One region of the Streptomyces sp. NPDC021012 genome, then DNA from elsewhere that is predicted to be linked to it. Evidence: riboswitches for the same ligand, from Rfam matches in the RefSeq annotation. Region 1 holds a riboswitch; each other region holds the start of a gene.

Region 1 (4,995 bases):
TTCAACTTCGGCGGGATCAAGGACCGCGCCGCCCTCTACATGGTCGAGCAGGCCCGCCGCCGCGGAGAGCTGCGGCCCGGCGCCCCGATCGTCGAGTCGACCTCCGGGACCCTCGGCCTCGGCCTCGCCCTCGCGGGCGTGCTCCACGGCCACCCCGTGCACGTCGTCACCGACCCCGGCCTCGAACCGATCGTCGAGCGGATGCTCGCCGCCCACGGCGCCCGGGTCCACGTCGTCCCCGAGCCCAGCCCGCAGGGCGGCTGGCAGCAGGCCCGGATGGACAAGGTCGCCGAGCTGCTCGGCACCCTCGACGGGGCCTGGTGGCCCAACCAGTACGGGAACCCCGACAACCCCGCCGCGTACACCGGGCTCGCCGCCGAACTCTCCGCGCAGCTCGACCGGATCGACGTCCTCGTCTGCGCCGTCGGCACCGGCGGCCACTCGGCCGGGATCTCCCGGGCCCTGCGCGCCACCAGCAGCCCCGCCCTGGAGCTGGTCGGCGTGGACTCCGTGAACTCCACCGTCTTCGGCCTGCCGGCCGGGGAGCGGCTGATGCGCGGCCTCGGCTCCTCCATCCACCCGGGCAACGTCGACCACGGGGCCTTCGACGAGATCCACTGGGTGGGTCCCGCGGAGGCGGTCCGGACGGCCCGCCGCCTGGCCTCGCGGCACTTCGCGACCGGCGGCTGGAGCGTCGGCGCGGTCGCCCTGGTCGCCGGCTGGCTGGCCCGCACCCGGCCGCGCGGGACCCGGATCGCGGCCGTCTTCCCGGACGGGCCGCAGCGGTACTTCGACACCGTCTTCAACGACGAGTTCTGCGCGGCGCACGGGCTGCTCGACGGGCCCGTACGGGAGGACCCCGTCGCGTACGTCTCCGACGACACGGTCAGCGGCTGGACGCGCCGGGTCCTGGAGCGGGCCAAGTGACCACGGCGACCGCGCCCGCCAAGGGCCGGGGCGGCATCTGGAAGCAGAGCCGCTCCTTCGATCCGGCCGTACGGCTCCTGTTCCTCAACCAGCTCACCATCAACCTCGGCTTCTACATGCTCATGCCGTACCTGGCCGCGCACCTCGCGGACGGGCTCGGCATGGCGGCCTGGGCCGTCGGGCTCGTCCTCGGCGCCCGGAACCTCTCCCAGCAGGGCATGTTCCTCGTCGGCGGGGCGCTCGCCGACCGGCTCGGCTTCAAGCCGCTCATCGTGGCCGGCTGCGCGCTGCGGACGGTCGGCTTCGGGGCGCTCGCCTTCGCGCAGTCGCTGCCGATGCTGATCGCCGCCTCGCTCGCGACCGGTCTCGCGGGGGCGCTCTTCAACCCCGCCGTGCGGGCCTGTCTCGCGGCGGAGGCGGGGGAGGAGCGCCGGGTGGAGGCCTTCGCGCTGTTCAACACGTACTACCAGGCGGGCATCCTGCTCGGGCCGCTCGTCGGGGTGGCCCTGACGGGGGTGTCGTTCCGGCTGACGTGCGTGGTCGCGGCGGTGCTGTTCGCCGGCCTGACCCTCGTACAGCTCCGGTACATGCCCGTAAGGGCCGCTTCTGGCTCTCCGGACGGGAAGGGGGAGCGGGGGCAGTTCCGCACGGTGCTCTCCCACCGGACCTTCTGGCTCTTCTCGCTCGCCATGACCGGCTCGTACGTGCTGTCCTTCCAGGTCTACCTGGCGCTGCCGCTCGCGGCGGGCGGCACGGGCGCGACGACCGCGCTGTTCGCCGTCTCGGCGCTCGTCGCGCTCGCCGGGCAGCTGCGGATCACGGCCTGGTGCCGGGAGCGCCTCAGCCGGGAGCGGTGTCTCGTCCTCGGGCTCGCCCTGATGGGCGGGGCCTTCCTGGTCCCGGCCGTCCTGGGGCGCGGTCTGGTGGGGCTGCTGCTGTGCGCGGCGGTCCTGTCCGTGGCGAACGCGGTGCTCTACCCGTACGAGATGGACACCGTCGTCGCCCTGTCCCGGGGGCGCTGGGTGGCCACCCACTACGGGCTCTACAACACCGTGTGCGGGGTCGGCATCACCCTCGGGAACCTGGGGACCGGCGCGCTCCTCGACGTCACCGGCTGGTCGGCGGCGCCGTGGCTCGTGCTGTGCGCGGTGGGCCTGGTGTGCGCGGCGGCGATGGCCCTGCTCGCCCGGGGCGGCCGGCTGGCGGCGGGGGCGGCGGTGACCAGGGGCTGATCCCGTACGCCAGTCGGCCCCGCGGGAGTCGCCGCCCCGGGCGGCGGCGGCCACCCTGGGAGGGCGCGGTGCGGACCGCGGCGGGGCGGACCGGGCAGGGAGAGCACAGGTGGGGCCAGGAGCGGCGGACGGCGGACGGCGGGGCGGGGAACGCCCCGAGTACGGCGGCGTCCGCCGCTTCATCCGCGCGCTGCCCCCGCTGATCATCGTGGGCGGTGTCGCCTTCGACCTGGCGACACCGCCCGAGTACACGGCGGCGCCGCTCTTCTCCGCCGCCCCGCTGATCGCCGCGCCCTTCTTCTCCCTGCTCACGACCCTGCTCACCGGGATCGCCGCCGTCCTCGCCTCGGTCGGGCTGCACTCCTACAACGGCACCGTCGACGAGGTCGCGTCCCTCACCGAGACCCTGACCGTCCTCACCGTCTCCGCGCTCGCCCTCCTCATCAACCGGGTCGTGCGCCGCAGCGGCGAGCGCCTCGCCTCGGCGCGGGTCATCGCGGAGGCCGCGCAGAAGGCGGTGCTGCCGATGCCCGCCGAGCGGATAGGCGGGCTGCAGTGCGCGGCGCGGTACGAGGCGGCGCAGGCCGACGCGTTCATCGGCGGTGACCTGTTCGCGGTCCAGGACACCCCGCACGGGGTGCGGCTCGTGGTCGGGGACGTCCGGGGCAAGGGGATGGAGGCGGTCGAGGCCGTCGCCGTCGTCATCGGCGCCTTCCGGGAGGCGGCCGAGACGGAGCGGACCCTGGAGGGCGTGGCGCGGCGCCTGGAGCGGGCCCTTGCCCGGGAGGGCATGCGCCGGGACGACCTCGACTCCTTCGAGGGGTTCACCACCGCCGTCCTGGCCGAGATCCCGCGCGGCGACGGCGGCGGGACCTTCGGCGGTTTCGTACGGGTCGTCAACCGCGGGCACCCGCCGCCGCTGCTGCTGTACGGGGACGGGCGCCTGGACCTCCTGGAGCCGGGCGAGGCGGCGCTGCCGCTCGGCATGGGCGAGCTGGCGGCGTGGCCGGACCGGGCCGAGGCGCGGCCGTTCCCGCCGGGCGCGACGCTGCTCTTCTACACGGACGGCCTCTCGGAGGCGCGGAACGCGCGGGGCGTCTTCTACGATCCGGCGGCGCGGCTCGCCGGGCGGATCTTCCCGGGACCCGAGGAGCTGCTCGACGCGCTCGTGGACGACGTACGGCTCCACACGGGCGGCGGGTCGACGGACGACATGGCGCTGCTCGCGGTGAGCCGCCCGGCGACGGGGCAGCCCGAGCGGCGCCGGACGATGCCGGTGGTGCCGCCGGGCGGGCCCGGTCACCGGTCGTAGTCGAAGGGTATCACTGCGATAACAATTGACATAACGTCAGATCGCGGGGGTTTCGCGGAATCCACCGAAGGCCTTGCTGAAGGGGGGTCAACTCGGGCGATAGCCCCACAATTCAATGAATGATCAAGAGGAACGGCTTGGAATCGGGACCCCCTGTCTATTAACGTTCGATAACGCAGCGCGGTCGTCCCAGCCGTCGCAAGAGGCGGCACCGTGCGCACGCGCCGAATCCTGAAAAGGAACCGGGGAACCACCACTTGGGGTGAATCGGGCCCCTTCGCACCCGTGCGAGCGTGCCCGTAGGAGACCTTCCCGCTCCGAACCCGTCAGCTAACCCGGTAGGCGAGACGGAAGGAAAGGAGCGCGCCCCCGTGGCGTCCAACACTCCCGCACCCGAAGCCCCCTTCGACGCCTTCGGTGGTGGTGCGGCTCCCTCCGCCCCGGACACCGAGTGGAACCCCACCGAGGGCTCCCTGCGCGCCGAGAGCCGCTCCGGCGGCCGGCACCGGGTCGTCAAGCAGCGCTCCAACTTCGCCCGCTCCTCCACCGTCCTCGGCGTCGGCGTGATCGCCGCCGTCGGCGCGGGCGGCCTCGCCACCGCGCAGGAGAAGCCCCCGGTGGCGATATCCCTGCCGGACCTCCCGGACCTGAACCTGCCGGACGCCCACGACCTCCCCGGCGTCGGCGACCTCCTCCCCGAAGAGGAGAGCGCGCCCGCCGCCCAGGCCGAGGCGAACCCGCTCACCTCCGCCACCTACACCGCCCCGGCCGAGGAGCGGACCGCCTCCGCCCCCGCCGCGGGCGAGGCCCTGCGCGCCCGCATCCTCCAGCAGGCCGAGCAGCAGCAGGCCTCCGCCGACGCCGCCGAGAAGGCCGCCGTCGAGAAGGCCGCGGCCGAGAAGGCCGCCGCGGAGGCCAAGGCCAAGGAAGCCGCCGCGGAGAAGGAGGCCGCCGAGGCGAAGGCCAAGGCGGAGGCCGAAGCCAAGGCCAAGGCGGAAGCGGAGGCCAAGGCGAAGGCCGAGGCGGCCGAGGCCGAGCGCCTCGCCCAGCTCGCCGCCAGCTACTCGCTGCCGGTCTCCTCGTACACCCTCACCGCCACCTACATGCAGTCCGGCTCGATGTGGTCCTCCGGCTTCCACACCGGCCTCGACTTCGCCGCCCCCACGGGCACCCCGCTCAAGGCGGTCCACGGTGCCACCGTGAAGTCGGCCGGCTGGTCCGGCTCCTACGGCTACCGCATCGTCCTGGAGCTGGAGGACGGCACCGAGGTCTGGTACTGCCACCTCTCCTCCATGCTGGTCAGCGCCGGCCAGACCGTCGGCACCGGCGAGACCATCGGCCGCGTCGGCGCCACCGGCAACGTCACCGGCGCCCACCTCCACATGGAGGTCCACACCGCCGGCGGCGACGGCATCGACCCGGCGGCCTGGCTCCGCTCCAAGGGCCTGAACCCCTGAGGACCCGAACGGAACGGCGCCCCCGGCCCGGCGGATGCCGGACCGGGGGCGCCGTCGCCACTCCGGA
Region 2 (4,995 bases), on a different contig from region 1:
CTCGCCGTCCTCTCGGTCATGGAGGACGAGGGCACGGTCGCCCACGCCCGGCGGATCGGCGACCTGCTCTCCGGCCGTCTGAAGGAGCTCGTGCCCCGGTACGAACTCCTGCACGAGATCCGCGGGCGCGGCCTGATGATCGGGATCGAGTTCGGGCGGCCGTCCTCGCTGGGGCTGCGCGGGCGCTGGACGATGCTCCAGGCCGCCCGCAAGGGCCTCTTCGCGCAGATGGTCGTCGTCCCGCTGCTCCAGCGGCACAGGATCCTCACCCAGGTCTCCGGGGACCACCTGGAGGTGATCAAGCTGATCCCGCCGCTGGTCATCGACGAGGCGGACGTGGACCGGTTCGTCACCGCCTTCACGGCGGTCATGGACGACGCCCACGGCGGCGGCGGGCTGATGTGGGACTTCGGGAAGACACTGGTCAAGCAGGCGGTCGCGCAGCGTTAGCGCCGCCGCTTTGCCTCTGAGGCAAGAAACTTGCCTCAGAGGCACGATCCTGGCGGAATGGACGCATGGACCACGTCCCCGGGGAGACCTCCCCGGACCCCGTCACCCCCGACGTCCTGCCCGACGTCGCCCCCCAGCTGCGGGCCCTGCGCCGCCGCCGGGGACTCACCCTGGAGGCCGCCGCCCAGCGGGCCGGCCTCTCGCCGGCCCACCTCTCGCGCCTGGAGACCGGGAACCGGCAGCCCTCGCTGCCGATGCTGCTCGCCCTGTCCCGTATCTACGGTACGACGGTCTCCGAGCTCCTGGGGGAGACGCCCCCCGAGCGCGACCCCGTCGTCCGGGCCGGCCGCTCCGAACCCGTCGAGGCCGACGGCTGGATCTACCGCCAGGCGGGCGGCGCCGGACGCGCCCTCCAGTGCCTGCGGGTCCACGTGCCGTACGCCACCCGGGCCGACATCGTGCGCGTCCACCCCGGCGAGGAGTGGATCCACGTCCTGGAGGGCCGGGTGCGGCTCGCGCTCGGCGAGGCCGTCCACGTCCTCGACCCCGGGGACAGCGCGCACTTCGACTCGCTGACCCCGCACCGGATCGGCGCCGCCACCCCCGGCGGGGCCGAGCTGCTCTTCGTCCACACCCTGATGCAGAGCCCCGCTGCCGAGCTGTGCCTCGGCGACGGGACCCCGCACCGGCGCTGACGTTCCATGATGATTCTTCAGGAAAGGGCCGACATGTCCGAGAAGTCCGTACCGGTCACCGGCGAGGAGCGCGGTGAAGGCAAGTTCCCCAAGGGGCTGGTGCTCCGCCTCTTCGCCTATCTGATCGCCGGCCACCTCTTCGCCGGCTTCCTCTACCTGCTCTTCATGCTGGGCGGGCAGAACCAGTAGGGGCCGGCTACGCCTCCGTGACCAGGCGCTCCCGCAGCCGCTCACGGGTCTCGGGGGCCAGCTTCAGGCCCTCGGACAGATAGGCGTCGACCGTGCCCCAGGTCGCCTCGATCGTCTCGAAGGCGGCCCGCAGGTACTCCACCCGCGCGTCGAAGAGCGGGCTGAGCAGCTCCATCACCTCGGGCGACATCGCGTCCGCGCTGGTGGAGCTGCGGCGCACCTTGTAGCGGCGGTGCGGGTCGTTCGACTTCACGTAGTCGGCCTCGATCGCCTCCCGCTCGACCCCGACCGCGAGCAGGGTGATCGCGATGGCGAGCCCGGCCCGGTCCTTGCCCGCGGCGCAGTGCATGAGGGCCGGGACGCTCTCCTCCGCCATGGCGTGGAGGATCCGGCTGTGCTCCGCGGTCCGCTCGACGATCATCTTCCGGTACGAGTCGGCCATCCGCGCGGCCGCCTTGCCGTCGCCGAGGACCTCGCGCAGCTGCGCGGTCTCGCCGTCGCGCACCAGCTTCCAGAACTCCTTGCCGTCGGCCGGGTCGTTGAGGGGTATGTTCACGTTCCGCACGCCGGGCAGCTCGACGTCCGCGCCCTCGACCTTCCGGTCCGACTCGTTGCGGAAGTCGAAGACGGTGTGCAGCCCCAGCGAGGCCAGGAAGGCGGCGTCGTCCTCCGTCGCGTGGGCGAGGTGGCCGCTGCGGAAGAGGCGGCCGGGGCGGACGGCGCGCCCGTCCGTCGTCGGCAGGCCGCCCACGTCCCGGAAGTTGCGGACCTCCGTCAGCTCGGGCTCGGCGCCTTCGGCGGGCGGGACCTGCGGCAGCTGCTGCGTCACGGCTGCTCCTGTTCTGTAGATCGGTTCCTGGGGCAATCATCTCGGGTGGGGGCCGGGACTCGCACCCCCTGGGACGGGAATGGGTGATCTGTCCGTATTGACTGATTGCGCATAACCCGCCCCGGTTGCAGGGGAGATGGGGATCGGCGCGTGAGCAGCGTCATAACCGTGACGGACCGTGCCTGATCGTCTTTTCCAAATACCCCCGGGGAAAAGGAGGTCGAGGGGGAGTCATCCACGGAGGGTGACCGGAATTCCGGCCGCATTCCACCGGATTCCGAAGCGCTTGGAAATCGTGGCTTGTTCGCCCCGACCCCCCTCGTCTAGCGTCGCGCTCAATCCGGACGGACCGCCGAATCCTGCCACCGACCGGAATCCGCACTCACCCGAAGAAGGCAGGAGCGGGGGACCCAGGTAGTACGCCGATCCCTTCGAAGAAGGACGGCTCGGGGTGAAGTCGCGCGAGAACGCGGCCGGACATCTCCAGTCCGAACCCGACAGCTCACCTCGCAGGCGCCGGAGAGGAATTCGCCATGCCCGCGAAGGGTAAGCACCGCCGCCCCAAGTCCAGCCGTCTGACCCGCGGCCTCGCCGCCGCCGGCACCGGTGGCGCCGTCGTCGCCCTCCCGCTCCTCGGAGCCACCGGCGCCCACGCCGCCGAGCAGGCCGCCCCGGCCGCCGCTCCCGCCGTCGCCCCGGTGAAGGCCGCGCCCGCCGCCCCCGCGAAGGCCGCGCCGAAGACGTACTCCGTCGTGCGGGGCGACTACCTGTCGAAGATCGCCTCGGAGCACCACCTCGCCGGCGGCTGGCACAAGCTCTACGAGGACAACCGCCGGGTCATCGGCGAGAACCCCTCGCTGATCATGCCCGGCATGAAGCTCACCCTCGGCGCCAAGAGCACGGCCGGGGCCGACCACCGGGGCACGTGGAGCTCCGGCAAGAACGGCGACGAGGCCCCCCGCGCCTCCCGTGGCGGCGAGCGCGCCCCGGCCCCGGCCGCCGCCGCGACCGCCACCTCCTCCTCGACGCCCGCCCCGTCGGCCGGTGCGACCTCCTCCTCCGGCTGGGTCGCCCCCATCCCCGGCGCCGGCATGTCGACCCCGTACCACCAGGCCGGCTCCATGTGGTCCTCCGGCTACCACACCGGCGTCGACTTCATCGCCTCCACCGGCACCCCCGTCCACGCGGTCGGCCCCGGCACCGTCTACTCCGCCGGCGACGGCGGCGCGTACGGCAACCAGGTCGTCATCCAGCACGCCGACGGCACCTTCTCGCAGTACGCCCACCTGTCCTCGATCTCCGTCTCCGCCGGCCAGACCGTCACCGGCGGCGAGCAGATAGGCCTCTCCGGCGCGACCGGCAACGTCACCGGCCCGCACCTGCACTTCGAGATGCGCACCGGGCCGGAGTACGGCTCCGACATCGACCCGCTGGCTGCCCTGCGCGCGCACGGCGTGAGCATCTGACGCGACGTCGCCTCCCGGAGGCCCGGCACCCCTGTGCCGGGCCTCCGGCGTATTCCGGTTTGGCGGAATCTTTATCGGTGGCATATGTCACCCTGCGTCAACCCTTCCTTACGGTCGCGTAGGTCACATCAGAAGAGGAAGGATGTGGTCCCGTGGCAGACGATTCGAGATCAACAGACAAGAACGCATTCGGGTCGTACGCGGCGATCGGTGACAGCTTCACCGAGGGCGTCGGGGACCCCGGGCCCGAGGGGGCGTACGTCGGCTGGGCGGACCGCTTCGCGGTCCTGCTCGCCGACCAGCTGCCGGAGCACGACGCCTTCCGCTACGCCAACCTGGCCGTACGCGGGCGCCTCCTCGACCAGATCGTGGCGGAACAGGTCCCCCGGGCGAAGGAACTCGCCCCCGACCTGGTGACCTTCTGCGCGGGCGGCAACGACATCATCCGCCCCGGGACGGACCCCGACGAGGTGGCCGAGCGCTTCGAGCGCGCCGTCGCCGACCTCACCTCCGCCGTCGGCACCGTCATGGTGACCACCGGCTTCGACACCCGCGGCGTGACCCTCCTCAAGCACCTGCGCGGCAAGATCGCCACGTACAACGGGCACGTCCGGGCCATCGCGGACCGCTACGGCTGCCCGGTCCTCGACCTGTGGTCGCTGAAGTCCGTGCAGGACCGGCGCGCCTGGGACGACGACCGGCTGCACCTCTCGCCCGAGGGCCACACCCGCGTCGCCCTGCGCGCCGCCCAGGTACTCGGCATGGAGGTGCCCGCCGACCCGGACCAGCCCTGGCCGCCGGAGCCGCCGCGCGGCACGCTGGAAGTCCGCCGCGACGACATCCACTGGGCCCGGGAGTACCTGGTGCCCTGGATCGGACGCCGGCTGCGCGGCGAGAGCTCGGGCGACCACGTGGAGGCGAAGCGCCCCGACCTCATGCCCCTGTAGCGGAGGACGGACCGGCGGGGACGAGCGGCCCCGGTTGGTGCGGAGAGGTGAAGGGCGCCGGCGGTCAGGAGTGGCGCGCGGGAGGCGGCGGCGCCGGGTGCTGGGATGTGCCCGCCGGAGCCCCGGCACCCACCGCCCGAAGGGACCCGCCCGTGACGATTCGCCGGCCCAGCGCCGCCCGCACCGCCCGTCTGCTCGCCGCCACCGCCGTGCTCGGCGGCCTCCTCGCCGGCACGGCGGCCCCCGCCCTGGCCGCCGCGCCCGGGCGGGCCGCCCTCCGCACCTCCGTCCGGGACGCCGCCCCGGCCACGGCAACGGTCACCGTCACGGGCGACGGCCGGGCGTCCGCCGCGCCCGACCTGGCGATCCTGTCCGTCGGCGTCGAGGCCACCCGCGCGACGGCGAAGGAGGCGATGGCG
Region 3 (4,995 bases), on a different contig from region 1:
ACGCCGGAACTCTTCTTCGCGATCGGGCAGTTCTACCGGGACTTCTCACAGACCCCGGACGCCGAGGTCATCGACTGCCTGGACCGCAACAGGGCCGCGCGGGACCCCGTCGTGCAGGACACGGACGTGCGGATCCCGGTCGTCGGCGTCACCCTCGGCGGGCGGCTCGCGGTGCCCGAGGACGCACACGGGATCGTCCTGTTCGCGCACGGCAGCGGCAGCAGCCGCCACAGCCCGCGGAACCGGGCGGTCGCCGCGGCGCTCAACCGGGCGGGCCTGGGGACGCTGCTCTTCGACCTGCTGACCGAGGTGGAGGCGACCGACCGGGCCCATGTCTTCGACACCCCGCTGCTGGCCGGGCGGCTCGCCGGGGCCACGGAGTGGCTGGCCGGGCGGCCCGGGAGCAGGGGGCTCCCGCTCGGGTACTTCGGCGCGAGCACGGGCGCGGCCGCCGCGCTGTGGGCGGCGGGCGATCCCGCGTCCCCGGTGAGCGCCGTCGTCTCGCGCGGCGGTCGGCCGGACCTCGCGGCCGAGCGCCTGGCCCAGGTGCGCGCCCCGACGCTCCTGGTGGTGGGCGGCGCGGACGCGCTGGTCCTGGACCTCAACCGGCGGGCCCTGGCGCTGCTGCGCTGCGAGAACCGGCTCTCGGTCGTGGGCGGCGCCGGTCACCTCTTCGAGGAGCCGGGCGCCCTGGAGGAGGTGGCGGACCTCGCCACCTCCTGGTTCGCCGAGCACTTCCGGCGTGCGGGGATCAGTACGCCGAGTTGACGTTGTCGATGGAGCCGTAGCGGTCGGCCGCGTAGTTGCAGGCGGCGGTGATGTTGGCGACCGGGTCGAACAGGTCCAGGGACGTGCCGGGCACGTGGTAGGCGAGGAAGGTCGGCTCGATGACCTGGAGGAGGCCCTTCGAGGGGGTGCCGGCGGCGGCGTTGGAGTCCCAGAGGTTGATGGCCTGGGGGTTGCCGGAGGACTCGCGCATGACGTTGCGGTAGATGCCGTCGTAGGACCCGGGGATGCCCTGCTGGCCCATGATGGCCAGCGACTCGCGGATCCAGCCGTCGAGGTTGTCGGCGTAGTTCGTGGCGGCGATCGAGGCCGCCTGGACGGCGGCGGGAGCGGCGGCGGCCGGAGCGGCGGCCGCGGCGGAGGCGCCCGTCCCGGTGGCGACGGCGGGGGTGGCCGACCGGTGCTCCGAGCGGCTCGCCCGCTCGGTCGTGGCGGACTTCTCCGCCCGCGCGGGGGCGGCCTTCGCGGAATCCCGACGAATCGTCAGTTCGAGACCGGGATGAATGAGTGACGGGTTGTCACCTACGGCGCTCTTGTTCGCGCGGTAAAGGCTCTTCCAGCCACCCTGAATTCCCTTCTTGCGGGCGATCAGGGAAAGCGAGTCACCGCTCACGACGGTGTACGTGTGGGCCGCGGTCGGGGCGGCGGGCGCCTTGACCACGATCGGCGCGGCGGGCGCGGCGACCGACTGGGCGGCACTCGCCGGGGCCCCGGCCACGGGCGCGGCACCGGCGACGGCCGGGGCGATCAGCGGCAGGGTGAGTGCGGCGCCACCCGTGCCGACCAGGGCGAGGCCGCGGGAGACGCGGCCGGAACGGGGGCGACGGTGCTTACCGTGAGCAGGCATGACGGGTTTCCTCTCCGGCGCCTGCGAGGTGAGCTGTCGGGTTCGGACGGGAGATGTCCGGCCGCGCGCACGCGGCTTCACCCCGAGCCGTTCCGGATTCCGGACCGGCGTATTCGTGGGTCCCCCGCTCCTGCCGTCGGGTGAAAGGGAGGTTTACCGAGCGGCGGCAGGATTGGGCGTTCCGCTCGAATGGAGGTGACCGTAGGCCAGTAATGCGACGGATAACAAGACGGGTGGACCCCGGGAATCGGGAAATGGATCACGGAATTCGGCGAATTCAAGATCGATGCCGCATCGGGGATGTCGAACTTCCTTGTGCGGTATGGGTCGGGAGGAGGCGTCTCCGGGGTTCCGGTCCGAGTGAGTGAGTCGCGTCACGCGGAGAGTAATGTCCGAATATGGGCTTTAATTCCGCGGTGGGTAAGTGAGGGGGAAATACCCGTGATGGGGTGTCCGGGCGAGGTAACTCCCAGGGCGGGTCAAAAGTCGCAAAACCGACATTTGTCTTGAAGGATGGAGACAGTCGACCCAGGAGACACCCCATGCCCCCCTCCACCTCCCTGCTCAGCCCCGACAGCCTCGACCGCGAGGCGGCCGCCCTCTTCGAGAGCGCCGTCTGGCAGCGGATCGTCACGGACTGGACCGCCCCCGCGGTGCCGGGGCCGACGGCCCCCGAGGAGTCGCCGCCGGCGGAGGAGGGCTGGCGGGGACTGCTCAGCGTGCCGGTGGACCGGCTCGTGGCCGACGCGCTCGCCGCCCTGCCGCCGGAGCTCCCCGCCGAGCGCCGCATCCCGGGGCGGCTCGGAGCCGTACTGCCCGACCGGCTGCACACCTGGCGCCGCATCGGGCAGGCCGACCTGCGCCCCTCGGTCCACCTCGGCTACGCCCGCCTGGTGCTGACGGAGTGGGGCTGGCAGAACGCCCCGTACAAGCTGCGTGACACCCGTGGCGCCCGGTGTGTCTGCGGCGCCCTCCTCGCCGCCCACCGCCTCGGCTACGGCAGCGCGGACACCATGAACGAGGCGGCCGCGTGGATCATGACCGAGCTCCGGTCGAGGGGGTGGCGGGAACTGATCGGGCCGTGGAACCGGGCCCCCGGCCGTACGGCCGCCGACGCGGTGGCCCTCCTCGACGCCACGGTCCGCCGCGCCGCGCACGCCGGCCGCTGACGCCGTGCGCACAGCCGGGCAGCGACCGGAAGGCCGCCGCCCGGCTGTGCGGGGGAGTGGTCAGCCGCTGACGCTCGGGGCTCCGGTCTCGATGTGGCCGGTGTACCGGCGCGACCAGGTGCCGTCGATGTCGGCGAGGATCGTGAAGTCGTACCAGCCGCCGTTGTACGCCACCGCGTTGAAGAAGTCCTCGCGGCTGGAGTTCGCCGGCACCGTGTAGGTCCACGGGCCGTCCGAGCGGTAGGCGTTCGAGCGGATCGTGAAGGTGACCGGACCGGAGGAGGTGTTGGTCATCTTGAACCAGACGGCCGTCTTGCCCGTCCCGCTCTCCGGCGCGAACCGGGCGGCCACCTCGACGGCCTTGCCCGCCTTGGAGGCGTCCCCGATGAAGCGGCGCAGGAAGCGGTTCGGGCCCATCATCGAGATGTCGTACTTCCCGGACCCCGAGCCGAGGCCGATGTTGAAGTAGTCCGTGGCCGTGGTGCCGGGGTCGACGGTGTACTGCCAGGCGGCCGTGTCCCGGTACTGGTGCGGGTGGATCGAGAAGTGTGCCGACCGCTTGGCCTCCGAGCCCTGGTTCGTCATCGAGAACCAGGCCAGGATCTTGCCCGCGGCGCCGAACTCGAAGCGGTCGAGGTTGCCGTTCACCTGGTACGGCAGGGCGCGCGCAGGACGGGTGCCGGGCTCCTGCGCGGGCAGCGCGTTGTTCTGGGGCGCCGGGTTCGGCAGCGGGCCGCAGGTGGCCTGCCCGATCACCTTCGCCGTCGAGGGAAGGCCGGCGGGCACTCCGTACACCGGGTTGGCGAAGTCGAAGACCCCGGTCAGGTCGCCCGTCACCTTCCGCCGCCAGTCGCTGATGTTGGGGCAGGTCGCCGGGGTGCCGAGCGCCGCCGTCCAGGTCTCCATGAAGCGCAGCACCGAGGTGTGGTCGAAGACCTCGGAGCTCACCCAGCCGCCCCGGGTCCACGGGGACATGACAAGCATGGGGACGCGGAAGCCCAGGCCGATCGGCACGCCGTCGATGTACTCGCCCGCAGTGCCCGGAGGGGCGACCGGCGGCGGCACGTGGTCGAAGAAGCCGTCGTTCTCGTCGTAGTTGAGGAACAGCACCGTGGAGTCGAACACCTCGGCGTTCGCGGCCAGCGCGCGGTAGACCAGGTCGACGAAGTGGGCGCCGTCCCCCGGAGGGGCGTACGGGTGCTCGGAGAAGGCCTCGTTCGCCACCACCCACGACACCTGCGGCAGGGTGCCCGCGACGACGTCGGCGCGGATCGCCGCGGCGATGTCGTCCGGCGTCGAGCCGGTCACCTTCGGGACCGAGCCCATGCCCCGGTCGTACAGCGGGTCCCCGGGCTTCGCGTCGGTGAACTTCTTGAAGTACGCGAGGCCGTTGTCGCCGTAGTTGTCCTGGGCGTTCTGGTAGACCTTCCAGCTCACCCCGGCGCGCTGGAGGGCCTCGGCGTACGACTCCCAGGTGAGGCCCGACTCGTCGCCCCCGTCCTTGCTGGAGCCGTCGACCTTCCCGCTCCACAGGAAGGTGCGGTTGGGGCCCGTGGCGCTCAGCGTCGAGCAGAAGTACGCGTCGCAGATCGTGTAGTTGTCGGCGAGTGCGTAGTGGAACGGGATGTCGCCGCGGTCGAGGTGGCCGAGCGAGCGGGTGTTGCCCACGCCCGTGACCCAGTTGTCGAGGCGCCCCTTGTTCCAGGCGGCGTGCTGCGAGGTCCAGCTGTGCGGCAGGTCGCCGTTGCACTGCGCGAGGGTCTCGCCGTCGACGCCGCCGGCGGCCGGGGTGTCGCTGAGCTTCCAGGGGTACTGGCGGCCGCCCCAGTTGGGCTGGTTGAACATGCCCCAGCCGCCGGGGATGTTGCCGGCGGCGCGGTCGCCGAAGCCCCGCACGCCCTTCAGGGTGCCGAAGTAGTGGTCGAAGCTGCGGTTCTCCTGCATGAGGATGACCACGTGCTTCACGTCGGTGAGGGTGCCGGTCGCCGCGCTCGTGGCGGCGGACGCCTGGACCGGCGGCAGCGCGGCCCCCGCCATGAGCCCCGCGCCGATCCCGACGAATCCCCTGCGGCTGATGGGAATCATGCCCCGCCTCTCCTGTCACGGTGTGCCCCAGCGGCACGTCGGAGACATGATGGGGGAGGGGAGCGTAAAGGTATACGTCCGTGCGGTAATTACTGCATGAACACACAG
Region 4 (4,995 bases), on a different contig from region 1:
GATGCGGGTGACCGGCACCCGGTGGCCGGGCGGGGCGCTGCCGCTGTGCCGGGCGCCCTTGACGACCACGACGGGCTTGACGGCGGCGGTGCGGCGGGCGAGCCGGGTGAACTTCCGGGGGTTGCCGATCGACTCCAGGTAGAGGAGGACGACGTCGGTGCCGGGGTCGTCGTACCAGTGCTGGAGGAAGTCGTTGCCGGAGACGTCGGCGCGGTTGCCGGCCGAGATGAAGGAGGAGAGTCCGGCGCCCCGCCGGTGCAGCCCGGCGAGCAGGGCGATCCCGATGGCGCCGGACTGGGTGAAGAGCCCGATGCGCCCGGCGGCCGGCATCTGCGGCGCGAGCGAGGCGTTGAGCCGGACGTCGTCGGCGGTGTTGATGATGCCGAAGGCGTTGGGGCCGATGATCCTCATGCCGTACGAGCGGGCCTGCCGTACGAGCTCGCGCTGGCGCTCGCGGCCGGCGGCGCCGCTCTCGGCGTATCCGGCGGAGAGCACGACGAGGCCGCGCACCCCGTGCTCGCCGCAGTCCGCGACGGCCTCGGGCACGCGTTCGGCGGGGACGGCGACGATCGCCAGGTCCACGGGTTCGCCGATGGCGCCGACGGAGGGGTGGGCGGGGACGCCGTCGAGCTCGGTCTCTCCGGTGAGCGCGGCGTTCACCGCGTACACCCGTCCCGTGAAGCCGGCGCCGAGGAGGTTGCGGAGCACGGTCCGGCCGACGCCGCCCGGGGTGCGCCCGGTGCCGACGACGGCGACGGAACCGGGGGTGAGGAGCCGCTGCACGGAGCGCGCCTCGGCCCGCTGCTCCCGGGCCCGCTGGACGGCGAGGGAGCGGTCGGTCGGTTCGAGGTCGAGGTGGAGCCGTACGGAGCCGTCCTCGAAACTGCGCTTCTGGGTGTAGCCCGCGTCGGTGAAGACCTTGATCATCTTGGTGTTGGCGGGGAGCACCTCGGCGGCGAAGCGCCGGATGTCCCGCTCCCGCGCGACCGCCGCGATGTGTTCGAGGAGGGCGGAGGCGACGCCGCGCCCCTGGTGCGCGTCCTGGACGAGGAAGGCGACCTCGGCCTCGTCGGCGGGGGCCGAGGCGGGCAGCCCGCGGGCGTCGATGCGGTCGTAGCGCACGGTGGCGATGAACTCGCCGCCGACGGTCGCCGCGAGCCCGACCCGGTCCACGAAGTCGTGGTGGGTGAAGCGGTGGACGTCCTTGGCGGACAGGCGCGGGTAGGGGGCGAAGAAGCGGTAGTACTTCGACTCGTCCGAGACCTGCTCGTAGAAGCTGACGAGCCGGTCCGCGTCGTCGGCGGTGATGGGCCTGATGCGCGCGGTGCCGCCGTCGCGGAGCACCACGTCCGCCTCCCAGTGGTCGGGGTAGGCGTGCTCCGGCGGGGCCGGTGGTTCCGCCGCTTCCGACTGCTCCGACGCGCTCTGCATGGGGTCAGCCTACGGCCGCGACACGACGGCGGCACCGGTCGCGTGGCGGGGGTGCGCGGGGCAAGGTGTTGCAAGCTGGGAAGGGCCGGCGGACGGTCCGGGCCGGGCCGAAGGGTGGTCCCGTCCGGGCCGGAGGTCGGCGCGAGCACCGCGCAACCCGTGAGAGACTGGTCTAGACAACCCGCTTGAGACTTGAAGGGCAACACCATGGCTGAGCGCCGCGTCAACGTCGGCTGGGCCGAGGGCCTGCACGCCCGCCCCGCGTCCATCTTCGTCCGTGCCGCCACGGCTTCCGGCGTGCCGGTGACGATCGCCAAGTCCGACGGCACCCCCGTGAACGCCGCCTCCATGCTCGCGGTGCTCGGCCTGGGCGCGCAGGGCGGCGAGGAGATCGTCCTCGCGTCCGAGGCCGACGGCGCCGAGGCCGCGCTCGACCGCCTGGCCAAGCTGGTCGCCGAGGGCCTGGACGAGCTCCCCGAGACCGTCTGATCCGGTCCCCCGCACGACGAATGGCCGTGGCCGCCGGAATTTTCGGCGGCCACGGCCATTCGCATGACACGGCCCCATTTCCGGGCAGCACATTCCGGGCAGCGCATTCCGGGCAGCACGAAAAACGCGGCCGAATGCCTATTCTTTGTATACGGTGGGCTTGTTAATTCCGGGCACTCGTCGTATTGACGGCGTGTTGCGAAAGGCTCACACGGCCGCGCTCCGGCCTTTTGAGCCGGTGCAGCGGCAGCGAGCGTTCCGCGTGCAGCGCGGTCAGCGCCCTCGCCCGCTCGGCGTCGCCGCGCGCCACGGCGTCCACGATCGCGCCGCGCTCGACCCAGGCCTCCACCGGTTCGGCGGGCTGCTCGACCACGTGCGTCCAGGCGATCTTGTGCCGCAGCTGGGTGAGCAGCGCCGTCAGGGCCGGGCTCCCGGAGGCCTGCGCGAGCGTCTCGTGGAACCAGCCGCCGAGCGAGCGCAGGTCCTCGCCCCGGCCGCGCCTGGCCCGCTCCTGCCCCAGCCTGACCAGGCCGCGCAGCACCTTGAGATGGGCCTCGGTACGCCGCTGGGCGGCCCGCGCGGCCCCCAGCGGTTCGAGCAGCGCCCACATGGCGAGCAGATCGCCCGCCTCCTGCTCGGTCGGCTCGGCGACATGGGCGCCCGCATGGCGGCGGGTGACGACGAAGCCCTCGGACTCCAGGGTGCGCAGCGCCTCGCGGACCGGGACGCGGGAGACCCCGTACCGGCGGGCGAGCTGCTCCTCGGTCAGCCGGCTGCCCCGCTCGTACACGCCGGAGACGATGTCGTCCCGGATCGCCGTGCATACCGAATGCGCGGGAATACGCATGTCCGACCTCCGCCTTGGTCCGCGCGAGTCAATTCGATCGGCGCCTGTTCTGCGCCCGATCTTCGACTCTATTGCAGCGGGCCGAAATTTCCGATGCCCCAGCGGATTCCATGGATATCTTTTGGCCAGCGAAAAGCCCCGGCTCAGTACGAGCCGGGGCTTTCGCGACGCGATCCGGAGCCGGTCCGGACGGGGTCAGACGTTGACGCCGCGGGAGCGGAGGTACGTGATCGGGTTGATGTCCGAGCCGTAGTCGGGGCTCGTGCGCGCCTCGAAGTGGAGGTGCGGGCCGGTGGAGTTGCCGCTCGAACCCGAGATGCCGATCTGCTGGCCCGGCTCGACGGTCTGGCCGACGTGGACCTCGATGGAGGAGAGGTGCCCGTACTGGGTGTACGTGCCGTCGTTCATCCGGATGACGATGTTGTTGCCGTACGCGCCGCCCCAGCCGGCCTCGACGACGGTGCCGGAGCCGACGGAGACGACCCGGGTGCCGTAGGCGGCGTGGAAGTCGATGCCGGAGTGCTGGCCGGAGGACCAGAGCGAGCCGCCGGTCTTGTAGCCGGTGGAGACGTACGAGCCGGCGACGGGGGCCTGGAAGGAGGCCAGGCGGCGGCGCTCGGCCTCACGGGCGGCGCGCTGGCGCTCCAGCCGGATCTCCTTGGCGCGGGCCTCGGCCTTGCGCTCCGCCTCGGCCTTGGCCTTCGCCTTGGCGATGGCCTCGACGGCCTCCTGCTCCTGGGCGGCGGCCTGGGCGTTGATCCGGTCGACGAGGGAGTCCTCGGTGATCACCTGGGTGAGACCGGTGTCCTCGGTGGAGCGGTGGTCCGTGTCGGCGGCGAGCGCCGGGGAGGCGAGGGTTCCGATGACGCCGGTGGTGGCCAGCGTCGCGGCGCCGGCGATGCCCACGCTGCGGCGCGCCATCCGGCTCGGAGCACGATGCTTCCCGGTGGCACGGGTGAACGCCATGAAGAGGCTGGTCCTTTCCTTCCCTCTCGCCTACCGGGTTAGCTGACGGGTTCGGAGCAGGAAGGTCTCCTACGAGCCCCTCCGTACGAGACGAAGGCGCCCGATTCACCCCAGGGACTGCGCGTGGGTCCCCGGCTCCCCAGGCTCGCGCCTGACGGGGACTCGGCGATGACTGTCCGATGCCGCGGTTGCGGCACGTGCAACTGACGAACAGCCGCCTCGACGCTATGCGGATCGTCTTTCAATCACCAACCAGACACGCTTTTTGTAAGACATGCCACAGGGCAAACGATCACCCTTGGTCTCAATACGGACAAAGCGGATGACCCCGACGAACTATGCCGTCGGGGTCCGCCTGTTGTCGCTTCGGGGCCGGAATCAGCCGGTCACGACGGTCACTTCACCGATGCCGAGCGCGCGCACCGGCTCCGCGATCTGCGCCGCATCGCCGACGAGGACGGTGACGAGCCGGTCCACCGGGAAGGCGCTGACCACGGCGGCCGTCGCCTCGACGGTGCCGGTCTCGGCCAGGCGCGCGTACAACTGGGCCTGGTAGTCGTCCGGGAGGTGCTGCTCCACCTGGTCGGCGAGCGTCCCGGCGACGGAGGCGGCGGTCTCGTACTTGAGGGGGGCCACGCCCACCAGGTTCTGCACGGCCGTCTCGCGCTCGGCGTCCGTCAGCCCCTCGGCGGCCAGCGTGCGCAGCACCTTCCACAGGTCCTCGAGCGCCGGGCCCGTGTTGGGGGTGTCGACGGATCCACTGATGGCGAGCATCGACGCGCCGTTCCCCCCGGCGTCCGAGCGGAGCACCTGGCCGAAGGCCCGCACGCCGTACGTGTAGCCCTTCTCCTCGCGCAGGACCCGGTCCAGGCGCGAGGTCAGGGTGCCGCCGAGGCAGTACGTGCCGAGGACCTGGGCCGGCCAGACGCGGTCGTGCCGGTCGGGGCCGATCCGGCCGATGAGCAGCTGCGTCTGCACGGCGCCGGGACGGTCCACGATGACGACCCGCCCGGTGTCGTCGGCGGTGATCGGCGGCATCGGGAGCGGCTCGGCCGGCTCACCGGTCCAGGCGCCCAGCGTCTCGGCGAGGACCTTGTCCAGGTCGACGCCGGTCAGGTCGCCGACGACCACGGCGGTGGCCGTGCCCGGCCGGACGTACGCCTCGTAGAAGGCGCGGACGGCGGCGGCGTCGATGCGCTCGACGGTCTCCTCGGTGCCCTGGCGCGGCCGGGACATCCGGGACTCGGCCGGGAACAGCTCCT

Evidence for each region. A riboswitch is a leader RNA that binds a small molecule or an ion and turns the genes downstream of it on or off. The one in region 1 is predicted to bind cyclic di-AMP.
Region 2: linked by a shared signal. The riboswitch ahead of ACH4TP_RS12040 (peptidoglycan DD-metalloendopeptidase family protein) and the one ahead of ACH4TP_RS20370 (M23 family metallopeptidase) in region 1 are both predicted to bind cyclic di-AMP.
Region 3: linked by a shared signal. The riboswitch ahead of ACH4TP_RS06460 (transglycosylase SLT domain-containing protein) and the one ahead of ACH4TP_RS20370 (M23 family metallopeptidase) in region 1 are both predicted to bind cyclic di-AMP.
Region 4: linked by a shared signal. The riboswitch ahead of ACH4TP_RS34345 (M23 family metallopeptidase) and the one ahead of ACH4TP_RS20370 (M23 family metallopeptidase) in region 1 are both predicted to bind cyclic di-AMP.

Annotation. Positions count from the first base shown of each region.
Region 1 is NZ_JBIRQU010000005.1:600,519-605,513, forward strand. Features, by position in the region: gene ACH4TP_RS20355 (PLP-dependent cysteine synthase family protein) at 1-927, shown strand, start outside; gene ACH4TP_RS20360 (MFS transporter) at 924-2,159, shown strand; gene ACH4TP_RS20365 (PP2C family protein-serine/threonine phosphatase) at 2,269-3,471, shown strand; cyclic di-AMP (ydaO/yuaA leader) riboswitch at 3,684-3,831, shown strand; gene ACH4TP_RS20370 (M23 family metallopeptidase) at 3,843-4,928, shown strand.
Region 2 is NZ_JBIRQU010000003.1:470,407-475,401, forward strand. Features, by position in the region: gene ACH4TP_RS12020 (aspartate aminotransferase family protein) at 1-450, shown strand, start outside; gene ACH4TP_RS12025 (helix-turn-helix domain-containing protein) at 516-1,145, shown strand; gene ACH4TP_RS12030 (DUF6126 family protein) at 1,179-1,334, shown strand; gene ACH4TP_RS12035 (tyrosine-protein phosphatase) at 1,342-2,163, opposite strand; cyclic di-AMP (ydaO/yuaA leader) riboswitch at 2,504-2,692, shown strand; gene ACH4TP_RS12040 (peptidoglycan DD-metalloendopeptidase family protein) at 2,697-3,629, shown strand; gene ACH4TP_RS12045 (SGNH/GDSL hydrolase family protein) at 3,782-4,576, shown strand; gene ACH4TP_RS12050 (SIMPL domain-containing protein) at 4,729-4,995, shown strand, end outside.
Region 3 is NZ_JBIRQU010000002.1:248,893-253,887, reverse strand. Features, by position in the region: gene ACH4TP_RS06465 (phosphoribosyltransferase family protein) at 1-768, shown strand, start outside; gene ACH4TP_RS06460 (transglycosylase SLT domain-containing protein) at 752-1,633, opposite strand; cyclic di-AMP (ydaO/yuaA leader) riboswitch at 1,639-1,822, opposite strand; gene ACH4TP_RS06455 (hypothetical protein) at 2,176-2,802, shown strand; gene ACH4TP_RS06450 (phosphocholine-specific phospholipase C) at 2,863-4,887, opposite strand.
Region 4 is NZ_JBIRQU010000015.1:128,699-133,693, reverse strand. Features, by position in the region: gene ACH4TP_RS34360 (GNAT family N-acetyltransferase) at 1-1,431, opposite strand, end outside; gene ACH4TP_RS34355 (HPr family phosphocarrier protein) at 1,639-1,920, shown strand; gene ACH4TP_RS34350 (GntR family transcriptional regulator) at 2,084-2,767, opposite strand; gene ACH4TP_RS34345 (M23 family metallopeptidase) at 2,963-3,733, opposite strand; cyclic di-AMP (ydaO/yuaA leader) riboswitch at 3,746-3,911, opposite strand; gene ACH4TP_RS34340 (M16 family metallopeptidase) at 4,112-4,995, opposite strand, start outside.